Linked DNA regions of Fodinicurvata sp. EGI_FJ10296. The protein of the gene in region 2 interacts with the protein of the main gene of each other region in a pairwise test. Links are inferred from orthologs where the notes say so. Each region holds a gene or a part of one and is shown on either strand. Other genes may lie near its edges. The genes, in order: ileS and ABZ728_RS11205.

What was found.
Region 1: the proteins of ABZ728_RS11205 (region 2) and ileS interact in binary tests that used the Escherichia coli proteins (3 or more experiments, as listed by UniProt). The link is inferred for Fodinicurvata sp. EGI_FJ10296 from one-to-one orthologs.

Annotation. Positions count from the first base shown.
Region 1 is NZ_JBFCVL010000006.1:343,626-351,099, forward strand. Bases 2,632-6,034 are described here. They hold ileS (isoleucine--tRNA ligase), read left to right. Parts: upstream 2,632-2,972; coding sequence 2,973-5,834; downstream 5,835-6,034. Other genes in these bases: ABZ728_RS15250 (bifunctional riboflavin kinase/FAD synthetase), read left to right, coding at 2,632-2,819; lspA (signal peptidase II), read left to right, coding at 5,839-6,034. In the rest of the region: ABZ728_RS15235 (bifunctional 5,10-methylenetetrahydrofolate dehydrogenase/5,10-methenyltetrahydrofolate cyclohydrolase), read right to left, coding at 1-280; folK (2-amino-4-hydroxy-6-hydroxymethyldihydropteridine diphosphokinase), read left to right, coding at 656-1,165; ABZ728_RS15245 (MaoC family dehydratase), read left to right, coding at 1,337-1,795; more of ABZ728_RS15250, read left to right, coding at 1,860-2,631; more of lspA, read left to right, coding at 6,035-6,372; ABZ728_RS15265 (DUF3035 domain-containing protein), read left to right, coding at 6,393-6,956; ABZ728_RS15270 (pitrilysin family protein), read left to right, coding at 7,139-7,474. UniProt on the Escherichia coli protein: Catalyzes the attachment of isoleucine to tRNA(Ile). As IleRS can inadvertently accommodate and process structurally similar amino acids such as valine, to avoid such errors it has two additional distinct tRNA(Ile)-dependent editing activities.
Region 2 is NZ_JBFCVL010000004.1:506,919-513,903, reverse strand. The notes cover bases 1,186-4,099. They hold ABZ728_RS11205 (substrate-binding domain-containing protein), read right to left. Parts: upstream 3,167-4,099; coding sequence 2,204-3,166; downstream 1,186-2,203. Other genes in these bases: ABZ728_RS11200 (Ldh family oxidoreductase), read left to right, coding at 3,473-4,099; ABZ728_RS11210 (ABC transporter permease), read right to left, coding at 1,186-2,119. Also shown: ABZ728_RS11220 (Gfo/Idh/MocA family oxidoreductase), read left to right, coding at 1-308; ABZ728_RS11215 (ATP-binding cassette domain-containing protein), read right to left, coding at 321-1,061; more of ABZ728_RS11210, read right to left, coding at 1,091-1,185; more of ABZ728_RS11200, read left to right, coding at 4,100-4,597; ABZ728_RS11195 (hypothetical protein), read left to right, coding at 4,785-5,357; ABZ728_RS11190 (hypothetical protein), read left to right, coding at 5,387-5,797; ABZ728_RS11185 (ABC transporter substrate-binding protein), read left to right, coding at 6,037-6,985. UniProt on the Escherichia coli protein: Part of the ABC transporter complex RbsABC involved in ribose import. Binds ribose. Also serves as the primary chemoreceptor for chemotaxis.

The DNA.
Region 1 (7,474 bases), on a different replicon or contig from region 2:
ACAGAGCGTCGATTGCCTGGTTGAGCGCCTGCTGGCCGCGTGTTGGCTCAATCGTTGTCACCGACAGGCCGATGCCCAGTTTTTCGGCCATTCGCCCCTTGGCGCCGGCATATTTGGCCACGGCCGGATCGTCGCTGCCGACGACCACCGCGAGATGCGGCGTCGTGCCGTTCTCGACCAGTCTGGCGACCCGCGCCGCCAGTTCGGTGCGGATGCCGGCAGCTACCGGCGATCCCCTCAACTCCGTGGCGCCGTCTTTGCGCTGTGGTTCGTCGGTCATGGCCGGCATGTTCTCCTGTTCTCGTTGAAAAGTGGGCGCGGGCCATCCGCCAGTTTCACGCTCCCGGGGGCCTCCGGGGGTCGCTCGGCGTCCAGCGTGCCCGATTCCCGATCGTAGAGCCTCGACATTCTTTGCTTACAAGTCCATAACACGGCCCGATTTGCTGGTAACGACATGTCCTGGCGCAAATTGTACAGCGGCCCCGGCTCTGCTGCCGCATGGTTGGCATCGGGCTCGCCATTCCGGCCGGACAACGACGGGCTGATGAGCCGCCACGACAGGGGCCCAGACAAGATGGGCCCAAAACAGTTGGGGCCGCGAACCTGATGGCGCATGGTATGGCCCAGCGCCCTGCGGCGGAAGGAGCTTTTCCGAATGACACCCGTTCTCCTGGGACTTGGTGCGAATATCGGCGACCGCCGTCAGACGATTCGGGCCGCACTGGACGGCCTTGCACCATTTGCCCGTATTTCCGCCGTTTCGGCGCTCTACGAAACCGCCCCCATGTATGTGACGGACCAGGAGTCCTTCATCAATATCTGCGCCGTTGTCGAAACCGATCTTGCGCCGCGTGAACTGCTGCATGCGGTCAAGGCGCTGGAGCGCGCGCTGGGGCGCATGCCTTCACGCCGTTTCGGGCCGCGCCAGATCGATATCGATATCATCATGTACGGCGACGCCGAGATTGCGGAGGACGATCTCCAGATCCCGCACCCGCGCGTGCTGGAGCGCGCCTTCGTCCTCGTGCCCGCCGTCGATGTTGCGGCCGATTGGATCCACCCGGTTGCCGGCCGCACGATACGGGGTCTGGCGGCCGATCTGGGCGAGAGCCCCGATGTCGTGTGCGTCGGCGATGCGGCGTCGCTGCTGACCGTCCCGGTCTGAGATGTGATAGTCCTTGTGTTGGCCGCCCCTTGATTCGGCCGCCGGTCGCAGAATCTGGGCACTGGTCTTGTTTGTGTGCGGTGCAGTAGAATACTTCTGGGCGGCGTCAGCTGCCAAAGGATTGCCGTGCCGCTTGCGGACGCCCGCTCTGTAACCGACCAGGAGGGTCAATTGGACGACGTCGCCACCTTTCAGCCGCCGACCGGGTACTACATCGAGGACCTGTCCGTCGGTATGTCGGATCGCTTCGGCAAGACGGTGACCGAAGCCGACATCGTTCTCTTTTCCGGAGTTTCGGGCGATACCAATCCGGTCCATCTGGACGAGGAATATGCCGCCAGAACCCGGTTCAAGGGGCGCATAACCCATGGCATGCTGAACGCCGGCTTCATATCGGCGGTGCTGGGCACCCGACTGCCGGGGCCGGGCTCGATCTATGTGTCTCAGAACCTCAAATTTCGCGCGCCGGTCCGGCCCGGCGATACCGTCGAGGCCGTCTGCACCGTCAAGGCAATCGACATCGGGCGGATGCGCGTGACCATGGACACCGTGTGCCGGGTCCGGGGTACCAATGTCATCACGGGCGAAGCCGTGCTGCTCGTGCCGAGCCGCGATACCGTCGCTGTCTGACTCATTCCCTTCATTCCCGCCGCGGGATCCCCGCCGGCTCGAAAGGCAAAAAGCGCGTTCTGGTATGCATCTTTCCTGCACCTACACTGATATTCCCGATCGGCTGCGCGGCGCCGTCGTCGTCGTGGGAAATTTCGACGGTGTTCATCGCGGTCACCGCATCGTCATCGACGAGGCCCGCGCCGTGGCCCGCGCCTCGAACGCGCCTTTGGCGGTCCTGTCCTTCGAGCCGCATCCCCGGTCGCTCTTCCGTCCCGACGATCCGCCGTTCCGGCTGACGCCGTTCGCGGTTCGGGCGCGCGAAATCGCCGCGCTGGGTGTCGATCTGCACGTCGTCCTGACCTTCGACCGCGCCTTCAGTGAACACTCGGCCGAATGGTTCGTTTCCGAAGTCCTCTCTGCCGGTCTGGGGGCGAGCCATGTCGCCATCGGCTATGATTTCTGTTTCGGCCACCGGCGTCAGGGTAACGCGGAAACGCTGGTGGAATTCGGCCGCCGATACGGTTTTGGCGTCACAATCGTGACCCAGGCATCGGACGAAAGCGGCGGCGCCTATTCCTCCAGCCGGGTGCGCCAGTTCCTGCGCGACGGTTCGCCCGGAGAGGCTGCGTCGATTCTCGGCCGCCCGTTCGAGATCGAGGGTGAGGTGTGCCGGGGCGACCAGCGTGGGCGCGATCTCGGTTATCCCACCGCCAATATCGCGATGGACGACTATATCCGCCCGGCTTTTGGCATCTATGCCGTCAGATGCGGGATCGTGGACGCCCCGGGCGGCCCGGAGGCCCCCGACCCTCGTTGGCACTACGGTGTCGCCAATCTCGGGATAAGGCCCATGTTCGAGACGCCGGAGCCGGTGCTAGAGGCGCATCTTTTCGATTTTGCCGGCGATCTGTACGGCCGGACCCTCAGGGTTCAACTGATAGAATTTCTGCGTGGCGAGCAGCGCTTCGATGATGTCGGGGGGTTGGTGGCGCAGATGAACGAGGATGCCGCGGCGGCACGGCGAATTCTGGCGGGCGGTTAGCGTCGGGGGTTGGATGGCGCGACACGCTTGACCGCCTCGCGTGTTCCGCTACGATCCGCCCGGTTTTCATGCAGGGACGACGGGGGCCGGATTCTCTTGCGCCGGGCGACATCGATCGCCTGGAGGCGCCAGGGCAGGCCGACAGGGGAAGTGATGAGCGAGCGTTCAGGATCGAATGGCGGCGACTACAAATCGACGGTGTTTCTGCCGAAGACGGAGTTTCCGATGCGGGCGGGTCTGCCGGCGAAGGAGCCGGGCATCCTGAAGTCGTGGGAAGACGGCGATCTCTACGGCCGGCTGCGGGCGCAATCGAAGGGCCGGCTACGCTGGGTCCTGCATGACGGGCCCCCCTATGCCAATGGCAATATCCATATCGGCACGGGGATGAACAAGATCCTCAAGGATATCGTGGTCCGGACGCATCAGATGTCGGGTTATGATGCCGTCTATGTGCCGGGTTGGGATTGTCATGGCCTTCCGATCGAATGGAAGGTCGAGGAAGGCTATCGCGCCAAGGGCCTGGACAAGGATGCCGTGCCGATCGTCGACTTTCGCCAGGAGTGCCGGGATTTTGCGCAAAGCTGGATCGGCGTCCAGGCGGAAGAATTCCGGTCGCTGGGCGTGATCGGCGACTGGTCGGCGCCCTATACGACAATGACCCGGCCGGCCGAAGCCCAGATCGTTCGCGAGATTCACAAGTTCACGCTGTCCGGCGACCTTTATCGCGGGCTGAGGCCGGTGATGTGGTCGGTGGTCGAAAAAACCGCCCTGGCCGAGGCCGAGGTCGAATACCACGACCATAAATCCCCGACGATCTGGGTTCGGTTCCCGATCACGGCGCCGTCTGTTCCGGCACTGGACGGCGCGAGTGTGGTCATCTGGACCACGACGCCCTGGACGATCCCGTGCAACCGGGCTGTGGCCGCGTCGCCGGAGATCGATTATAGCGTAGTCGAGGTGACGGCCGTCGAAGACGGCGCCCGCGCCACCGTGGGTGAGCGTCTTGTCCTGGCCGACGAGCTGATCGAAGACGTTGCTGCGGCGGCCGGCATCACAGGCTGGGAGCGCCGGGCGTCGCTTGGCGGGTCGGACCTCGTCAGCACCGTGTGCGCTCATCCTTTCGCTGATCTCGGATTCGACTTCGAGGTTCCGGTTCTGGCGGGCGATTTCGTCACGACGGAGCAGGGAACCGGGCTGGTTCATATCGCTCCTGCCCACGGCGCCGACGACTTCGAACTCGGTCGCCGTCACGGTCTGCCGCTGATCGAGACCATGACCGAGGACGGCGTCTACACCGACCGGATTCCCTATTTTGCCGGTAAACGGGTGCTGATGCCCGACGGCAAACCGGGCGACGCCAACGGCGCCGTGATCGGGGCGCTCAACGAGGGTGGCGGCCTGCTGGCCAAGGGGTCGCTGCGGCACAATTACCCCCATTCCTGGCGTTCCAAGGCGCCGCTGATCTTTCGGGCGACCGCGCAGTGGTTCATCCCGATGGATCGCAGCGGCCTGCGGGACACGGCGCTGAAGGCGCTGTCGAACACGCGGTTCGTGCCGGAAGGCGGCCGGACGCGCCTGACCTCGATGGTCGAAAGCCGCCCCGACTGGTGCATCAGCCGCCAGCGCGCCTGGGGTGTGCCGATCGCCATTTTCGTGGAACGCAGCACCGGAGAGCCGCTGCGCGATGACGCGGTCTGCGAGCGCATCGCCGACGCATTCGAACAGGAAGGTTCCGATGCATGGTTCACGTCGCCGCCGGAACGGTTTCTGGGCGATGGCCATGATCCCGCGGCCTACGATCAGGTTTTCGACATCGTCGATGTGTGGTTCGAAAGCGGCTCGACCCATTCCTTTGTGCTGGAAGCGCGCGACGATCTGAAATGGCCGGCCGACCTCTATCTCGAAGGATCCGACCAACATCGCGGCTGGTTTCAGTCATCGCTGCTGGAAAGTTGCGGCACCCGGGGCCGGGCGCCCTACGACGCCGTGCTGACCCATGGGTTCGTCCTGGACGAGCATGGCCGCAAGATGTCGAAGTCGCTTGGCAATGTCGTGGCACCCCAGGAAGTCCAGAAGAAATACGGCGCCGATATCCTGCGCCTGTGGGTGGTCTCGTCCGACTTCTCCGAAGACGTCAAGATCGGCGACGAAATCCTGAAAGGCCAGACCGACGCCTATCGCCGGTTCCGGAACACGCTGCGCTATCTGTTGGGCGCCGTGAACGGTTTCGACGCCGCTGCGGAAGCCGTTGCCCCCGCCGATATGCCGGAGCTGGAGCGCTGGGTGTTGCATCGGCTGCATGAAATGGATCGGCTGATCCGCGATGCCGTCGATGCCTTCGACTTTCATGCGATGGCATCGGCGCTGCATAATTTCTGTGCCAACGACCTGTCCGCCTTTTATCTCGATATACGCAAGGACAGCCTCTATTGCGATGGGGCCACGGACATCACGCGGCGATCGGCGCGCACGGTCATGGATCTCGTATTGACCCATCTGACGACGTGGCTTGCGCCGATTCTGTGCTTCACGGCTGAGGAAGTCTGGCGCACCCGGCACGGCGCCGATGCCGACAGTGTTCACCTGCAGCTCTATCCCGAGGTTCGCGCGGATTGGCGGGACGATGCGCTGGCGGAGAAATGGGCGCTGGTGCGGCGTGTGCGCCGGGTCGTAACCGGTGCGCTGGAAGTCGAACGCGTCGAAAAGCGTATCGGTTCATCGCTGCAGGCCCATCCGACGGTGCATGTCAGCGACGATCTGCGCCGCAATGTCGAGGGCATGAATCTGGGTGATATCTGCATCACGTCGAATCTGACCCTGACGACCGTACCGGCGCCCGCCGACGCCTACCGGCTGGACGACGTGCCCGATGTCGCCGTCGTGCCCACGGTGGCCGACGGCGAGAAATGCGCCCGATGCTGGAAAGTGTTGCCGGAAGTGACGGCCGGGCCTCATACCGACCTTTGCAATCGTTGTGCCGATGTCGTCGACCAACAGGCCAGAGAGGCCGTATAGCCCCATGATGCGGTTCGGGCTGGGCATCTCACTCGTCGTCATCGTGATCGATCAGGTGACGAAAAGCCTGATGCTCTATGGGGTCTTCGGCTTCGATTTCCCGGCGGGGATCAGTTCGTGGCATCCGGCGATTGCCGTTACGGGTTTTTTCAATCTCGTCACGGTCTGGAACATGGGCGTCAGTTTCGGAATGTTCTCGGCGGGCAGTCCGGTCGTCCGCTGGCTGCTGATCGCCGTGGCCGTTGGCATCAGCGTCGGCATGCTCGTATGGCTGTCGCGGGCCGGATCGCGGTTGGTTGCGGCGGCGCTGGGCTTGATCGTCGGCGGCGCGATGGGCAATGTGATCGATCGAATCCTCTATGGCGCTGTAGCGGACTTCCTGGATTTCCATATCTGGGGTTATCATTGGCCGGCGTTCAACGTCGCCGACAGCGCCATCATGATTGGCGTTGCGTTGCTATTGTACGACAGTATCGTCGGTCAGACCGACCACACGAACGGCGGGCCGGCATCGGGTCGGCATCGGGGGGATATGTGAAAGGGCAGGGGACGACGACTATGACCAGATTGTCCAGATTTGCGCGATTCGGCTTACTGATCGGCATGGGATCGGGGCTCGCGGCGTGCAGCGCGGCCGAGAACGTCTTCTCGTTCGGCCAGAGTTCGCCCGACGAGTTCGCCGTTGTTTCGCGCGCACCGCTGGCAGTACCGCCCAGTTATTCGCTGGCGCCTCCGCGCCCGGGGGCACCGCGCCCGCAGGAAGGCACGGCGTCGGATCGGGCTCGTGCAGCCATGTCCGGGAGTGACGCCGGGGCCGGCGCCGTCGCCTCGACATCCGGTTCCGCAGCGGAGGACATGCTGCTGTCTCGAACAGGTGCAGCGGGTGTGGACGATTCCGTGCGCGATACGGTCGACCGCGCCGCCGGTTCGGTCGATGCGGACGAGAACTTCGTTCAGCGCCTGCTCTTCTGGCAGGGCGGCGGCAGCAGCGAACGCGTGGTCGACCCCGAGGAAGAGAGCGCACGTCTCGACCAGGCCCGGCGTGCGGGACGGCCGCTCGGCGACGGCGACGTGCCCACGATCGAACGCCGAGAGGGCGGAATCCTTTCCGGCTTCTTTTAACCTCCCGTCGGGATCCTCGTTCACAGGCCCGTTTTTCGGGGCTGCCGATTCCCGACTTCCGCCGATCCGCGAATAGCCGGTCGGTGCCATTGTTTTGCCGTCTGAATTCTGCACAACGTCTTGTCGTCCGAATGGTCTTGTCGTCCGGACGGGTGGCGAGTTGCGGAATGGGAGGTTAGATCGTGACGATTAAACGCGCGAATGCGGCGGCAACGGCCCTGTTGGCAGTAGCCACCGGCGCCGGCCTCGCGCCGTCTGCCGGTGCCGAAGTTTTCAGGCCTGATGTATTCGAACTCGACAATGGTCTGACGGTCGTCGTCGTAACCAACCGCACGGCGCCGGTCGTGAGCCATATGCTGTGGTACAAGGTCGGCGCGGCGGACGAGGAGCCCGGCGTCAGCGGGATCGCCCATTTCCTTGAGCATTTGATGTTCCGGGGTACCGAGACGGTGCCCGATGGCGAATTCAGCCGCATCGTTCAGCGTGAGGGTGCCCGCTCGAATGCCATGACGAGCTGG
Region 2 (6,985 bases):
CGTTTCCGCAGACGCTGGTCCGGATCGAGGGCGCCGACGGCACGCTGGAACTGGACGGTCACTATCGGCTCAGCGACTCCGGACCGGGTCGGCGGCGGGTCGAGGACGTCGAGCCGCCCGGACCGAACTGGGCGACCCCGCCCTGGCATGTCGTCCAGGACAGCGTCATTGCCGCGCAGCAGCACTGGGTCAATTGCCTGAGCGCAGGGCAGGAGCCGGCGACATCCGGGCGCGACAACCTGAAGACGCTCAAGCTCGTATTCGCCGCCTACGAAAGCATAGAGACGGGCCGCGCCGTCGACCTGTGAGCGGGTTTGCCGTCAGGCGGTCTCGATCGCTCCGGTGATCAGGCCGGTGGCTTCTTCCGGTGACGTGCCGGCAACAGGTTTGTCGGCGACCTTCCGGCCCCGTCGCAGCACGACCAGCCGGTCGGCGACCGCAAACACGTCGGGCATGCGGTGACTGATCAACACGACGGTCACGCCGCTATCGCGCATGCGCTTGATCAGATCCAGAACCTGGGCCACCTGGCGAACGCTGATTGCCGCAGTCGGCTCGTCCATCAGCACGATCCGGGCCTGGGACAGCCGCGTTCGGGCAATGGCGACGGCCTGGCGCTGGCCGCCGGACATCATCCGGACCAGATCGCCAGGCCGCGTGTCGGACTGCAGCTCCGCGAACAGTTCGGACGATTTCCGTGCCATGCCGGCATAGTCCAGAACCTGAAACGGACCGATGCGGCGGCGCATCTCGCGCCCGAGAAAGACATTGTCGGCCGCCGTCAGGTTGTCGCACAGCGCCAGATCCTGGTGGACCACCTCGATGCCGTGGTTGCGGGCGTCCAGACTGTCGACAAACGTCACCGGAGCGCCGTCGAACCGGATCTCGCCGGAGGTCGGCTGAAAGTTGCCGGCGATGATCCGTACAAGCGTCGATTTGCCGGCACCATTGTCGCCCATCAGCCCGACGACGTCGCCCTGATCGAGGCTGAAGTCCAGGCTCTCCAGAGCGTGAATCGCCCCGAAAGACTTGGAAATGCCGGTCATCTCCAGCAAGGGCATGGCCGTCTCACTTTCACTCTACTATTGGGTTATTGGGCCAGGCGTCGCCGGGCGGCATATTGGTCGAACGCAACGGCGAGGACGATCAGAACCCCGATGATGATCTGCTGGACGAAGGACGAGACGTTCAGCAGCACCAGCCCGTTGGTCAGGACGCCGATCAGAAGCGCCCCGATCACGGTGCCGATGACCGTGCCGACGCCGCCGAACAGGCTGGTGCCGCCGATCACGACCGAGGCGATGACGGTCAGCTCCAGTGTCAGGCCGGCGACGGCCTCGGCGGAGTTCAGCCGGGCCGACAGCAGGAAACCCGCCAATCCGCAGAAAAAGCCGCTGATCACGTAAACGGTGAAAATGAGCCGCTGGGTGGGTACGCCGTTCAGAGCGGCGGCCTTTGGATTGCCGCCGGTGGCATAGATGTGTTTGCCGAACCGCGTATAGGTCAGCACCAGATGGGCGACAATGGCGGCGATTGCAAAGATGATGACGGGGATGGGAACGATGCCGATCCGGCCCTGCCCCCACCAGGTGTAGTCGGACTCGAAGCCGCTGATCGGTCCGCCGCCGGAAAACAGCAGCGCGGCGCCGCGAAATGCGGTCAGCCCGCCCAGCGTGACGACGAATGGCGGCACCTTCAGCCGTGTGACGGCGAGTCCCTGAAGCGCGCCGCCGGCGAGGCCGACGGCAATCGCGGCCGCCACGGCCAGATATACCGGATAACCGACATCGGCGGCCTGTCCGATGGCAAACCTGTCCTGAAATCCGCCCTTGGCCACATAGGCCCCGACCAACCCGCAGAACGCCATCAGTGAGCCGACCGAAAGATCGATGCCGGCGGTCAGGATGACGAAGGTCATACCAACGGCGATCAGCCCGGCGACGGAAACCTGGCGCAGGATATTGAACTGATTGAGCGGGCTGAGGAAACGCGGCTCCAGAATGGTAAATACCAGGATGAGCAAGAGTAGGAAGATCAGGGCCGCATACTTGGCGAGGAACTGGACCGGGTCCATACGTCCGGCCATTCCGGCGTCGATCTTCCGGCTTCGGTCTGTCATGAAAATGGGATCCCGGAGGTCGCGAGGGGGCACGCAGTGCGGGGGCGGCACGAACCGGTGCTCCGGTTCGTGCCCATTTCCGGGTTAGAGCTCGCCGAGCCGTTCGGCTTCGTCGATATTGTCGGCCGTGATGGCAATTGGCTCCAGCAGGATCAGGCTTTCCGGCTCCGTACCATCGCGAAGATAGTCGACCATTGCCTGCAGGGCCGTGCGGCTCTGACCGCCGGGGAACTGCTCGATCGTCGCGGCAAGCCCGCCGTCGCGGATGCTGCCGAGGGCTTCCGGCAGAGCATCGAAACCGATGATCGGGATGTCCAGTTCCATCTCCTGGACCGTGATCAGGGCGCCGAGCGCCATGTCGTCATTGGCGGCGACGATCACGTCGGGAGGCGTGTCGAGGCCGGCGAGGATGGACTCAGTAACCGATGCGCCTTCTTCGCGTGCGAAATTGGCGGTCTGTTCGGCGATGAATTCGTACTCATCGTGCTGGTCGAGGACGTTGTGGACACCCTGATTGCGGTCGATCGCCGGACTGGCGCCGGGCTGGCCCTGCAGATTGACGACACGCGCGCCGTCGGGGAAAAGTTCCATGATCAGGCGGCCCTGCGCCTCGCCGCCGAGCACGTTATCCGCGCCGACATGGGCAAGAATGTCATCGACACCCTCGACGCGGCGGTCGATCGTGATGATCGGAATTCCGGCTTCCGCGGCCTGAGACAGCGCCGGCGCCATGGCGACGGCGTCGCTGGGGCTGATGATAATACCGTCAACGTCCCGGACGATCGCCGCCTCGACATCGGCCGTTTGTTTGCTGGTCGAGTTCTGACCGTCGGTCTCGATCAGTTCGATGCCGCCGATCTCTTCGGCTTCACGGCGAAGTTCCGCCTGCATATGGACGAAGAACGGGAATTCGAGCGCGGGCATCGATGACGCGATGGTCAGATCCTGGGCCTGAGCGCTGCCGACGCCCATGAGGGCCCCTGCGGCAACCGATGCGGCGACCACGCCGGATGCGAAACAGGATCCAAAGCTTGTTTTCGACTTCATTTTTCCTCCCAACCGAGCCCGCAGGCTCCAATTCTTCAATGCCGGTAGCGCGGCAATCGCCCGAGGGCATTCTTCGGCCCTCGTCAAGTGAATAAACGCTATATTGCGGACGATAGTAGGTCAATGGGCGTTGAGTGCCACTAAAGAGCCGCCGGGCCACCTGAACGCTGCCGATTGACTCACCGACAGGGCGCTGTGGTATGACATGTTGACCGGTCAAATAGACAATTGCGGCCCGCTGGACGCTGGCGGCTGGGTCAGTAACGAATGCCGGAAAGTCGGCCGGACAAACGGGGAGATAAAGAGGTGGCAGACAGTCCGACAGGCGTTCAGGCGCAGTCAGATGCCGGTAGTGGTTACCCTCGCGTAGCCGGATATCTCCTCGCTGCGGATGCGGAACGCTTCCTGCGGGCATGTCTGAAAACCGTCGGGGCCGATGATCGGTCCGTCGACGACGCCTCGCGCTCGCTCGTCGGTGCGTCGCTCAGGGGAACGGACAGTCACGGCGTCAGACTGCTGCCTCACTACTGCAAGGCGTTGAGGGGAGGGCGCGTCCAGGGCGCGCCGAAAATGACGTTCCACCGGACGGCCGTGGCCGGCGGGCTGCTGGATGCGGGGCACGGTCTGGGCCACACCGCAACCTATCGTGCCGTCGATCATGCCGTCGGTATCGCGGAAGACAACGGCATCGGGGCCGTCGGGGTCACAAACTCCAGCCATTTCGGCGCTGCCGGCAGCTACGCGCTGGCCGCGGCCGAGGCAGGAATGATTGGCCTCGTGATCTGCAATTCCGACGCTTTCGTTCTGCCCCATAATGGTACCAAAGCGTTTCACGGCACCAATCCGATCGCCTTTGCCGCACCGGTCCCCGATGCACGGCCGTTTCTGCTCGACATGGCGACCAGCACGGTTCCCTGGAACCGGATCCAGCAATTTGCGGCATCGGGTCGGTCGCTGCCGCCGGGCGCGGCCGTCGATGCCGAGGCAAATGAGACCCTGGACCCCAAGGCAGCGGCAGGGCTTTTGCCGCTGGGCGGGCTGGCGTTCGGCCACAAGGGCAGCGGCCTTGCCGCCATGATCGACGTGATGTGCGCGCTGATGACCGGAATGCCGCACAGTGCACGACTGTTGCCGATGGGCGGCCCCGATATGGCGACGCCGAGGCAGGTAAGCCACTCGGTCATGGTCATGCGCCGGGACATGTTCATCGCCGCTGACGATTTCGACGCGGCCATGACTGCCTACAGGCGTGACATGAACGCCGTGCCGGCCGCCGACGCAGGGACGGTGCTGATGCCGGGACAAAAGGAGTGGCTGGCATTCGACGAACGCAGCCGTAGCGGCATACCGTTTACCGGCGATCAGGTTGCCGTGTTCGAGGCCCTGGCCGCCGAACTGGCGGTTCAGGCGCCAGCATTCTCGTCAACTTAAGGTTGAATTAATGTGACATAACTTCCCATTTGCGTGTATGATCCTTTGCGGTTGGGAGATTGGCCGTTCGATCGGTCAGGGGATTTCCGACGACAAAGGGGGGAGACACGTGAACGGTGCAAACGGACAATTCAGGGCCGACCCGCCCTTGTTCCTTTCGGCCAACGTCATAAACAGCGTAAGGCCGATGCAAATCGGAAACATGACGCAGGGCGACCGCCAGTTGCTGGCCAGCGCCAACCTGAACAAGTTCGGCTCCTTCGATCTCGTCTCGGCTGAAGTCGCCAACGGAAACCGGGTATTCGACCTGAAGCTGCTGAACGGATTGCCCACGCTGGATACGTCGATCGATGCGTATTGGTGCCCGTTCATTCAGGGCAATGTCACGCCCGGCTTTGTCGATGTGCCGCGTCTGAACCCGCCGCGCGGGTTCGTTTTGACGGCGGCGATGCAGGGCTGCGCGCTTGTCGTGACGTCATCGCCGCTCGGCGGGGCCTTCTTCCGCGTTTACCATCACCAGCATCCCGGCGATCAGGGCGTCTGGCAGCGAATTCACAACCACAATGTACAGGTCGATACCGTATTTGCCTTCGATGAATACGCCGATGCCAATGCCAACGCGCCGAACGCGTTCAATTTCCTGTTTTATCGCAACAGCCGGTGGATCATCGGCTCTCAGGCTCAGATACTGAACATGATGGGGCAAGCCGTCAGACGTCAGCCGGGATGGCCGATACAGGTCCTCGATGCTTTGCCATGATGACCGTGGCATGATAATTGAATCAGGATATGGCGAAAGGACAAGTCATGCTTGGTTCAGGATTGGCGCAACTTGCGGGACTGGCAGTGGCCGCAGCACTGGCGATGCCCGGTGCCGTTCCTTCCGCCGCCGCTGCCGCGTCCGATGATCAGGCGGCCGAGAACCGGCTGCGGGACTGTCAGTCATTCCTGGTCCAAGCGTTCGACGAAGGAATCGTCCGCGATGTCGGCACGCGTGACGGCACGGTCGGGGTCGTGGTCGACCGCGACGTGTGGAACGAGATGACACAGGCCGCCCGGATCGAACTGGCCGAGGCTGTCAATTGCTGGGTCTTTGCCGGTGACGACGGCAAAGACGACGCCCTTGTCGCTCATATCCAGTTTCTCGGTCACCGCGATTACGTCGTCCTCGCCGACTGGGGCCCGGGCGGACTGCGATGATCCGCGCCGATGGCGTCGACGTGGTCCCAATTGGGGATCGACAGGTGCGGCCGAATTCAGTTAGGCATTTATCGTCATAAGAATGTAACCTAACTGTCATAAAATGAATATCCGTGCCGCTTAAGGTCGGATCCTCATGCTTGCAGCTTCGGGCGCCGAGCCGATCGGTCGTTCTCGCCCTGAGTTGCAGACCATGAGATTCCGCTTTCCGGCTTCGGAAACAAAAGGGGAGGACTCTGATGAAACGTATCCAGCTTATTGCCGCAACGGCGCTCACTTCGGCCGTGGGATTTTCGGCTGCTCCGGCGCAGGCCGACAGCGGTAGTCTCGTGCTGTATTGCTCGCCCCAGGTCGAGTGGTGCGAAGCCATGGCCGCGGCATTCGAAGCCGAAACCGGGATCAGCGTCAGTTCGACGCGGCGCAGTTCCGGTGAGACCTATGCCCAGCTGCAGGCCGAGCGGGACAACCCCCAGGGCGATATCTGGTGGGGCGGGACCGGCGATCCGCATCTTCAGGCCGCGCAGGAAGGCCTGACCGAAGCCTATGATCCGCCCAATCCCGACGAACTGCAGGATTGGGCGCTGTCCCAGCATGAAGCCAGCGACGGCCGCACCATCGGCATTTATGCCGGTGCCCTGGGCTGGGGCTATAACACCCAGATATTCGAGCAGCGCGATCTGCCGCGTCCGGCGTGCTGGGAGGATCTGACCAACCCGGCATACGAGGGCGAGATCCAGATCGCCAGTCCGTTCTCGTCCGGCACGGCATACACCGCGCTGGCGACCCTGGTTCAGCTGATGGGCGAGGACGAGGCCTTCGAATATCTGACCGAACTCGATGCCAATGTCTCCGAATACACCCAGTCCGGCGCCGCGCCGGTCCGGGCGACGGGACGGGGTGAAGCCGGTATCGGCATCGTCTTCATGCATGATGCCATCGCCGAGGCCGCTGCCGGCCTGCCGGTGGAAGCCGTCGCCCCGTGCGAGGGCACCGGTTACGAGATCGGATCAATGTCGATCATCGCCGGCGGACCGAATCCCGACAACGCACGGGCCTGGTACGACTGGGCGCTGACGGCCGAGGCACAGAGCATCGCCGCGACCGTCGACGCCTTCCAGGTGCCGTCGAACATGAATGCCGAGGTCCCGCCCGAAGCGCCGGATCTGGAAGAGATCAAGTTGATCGACT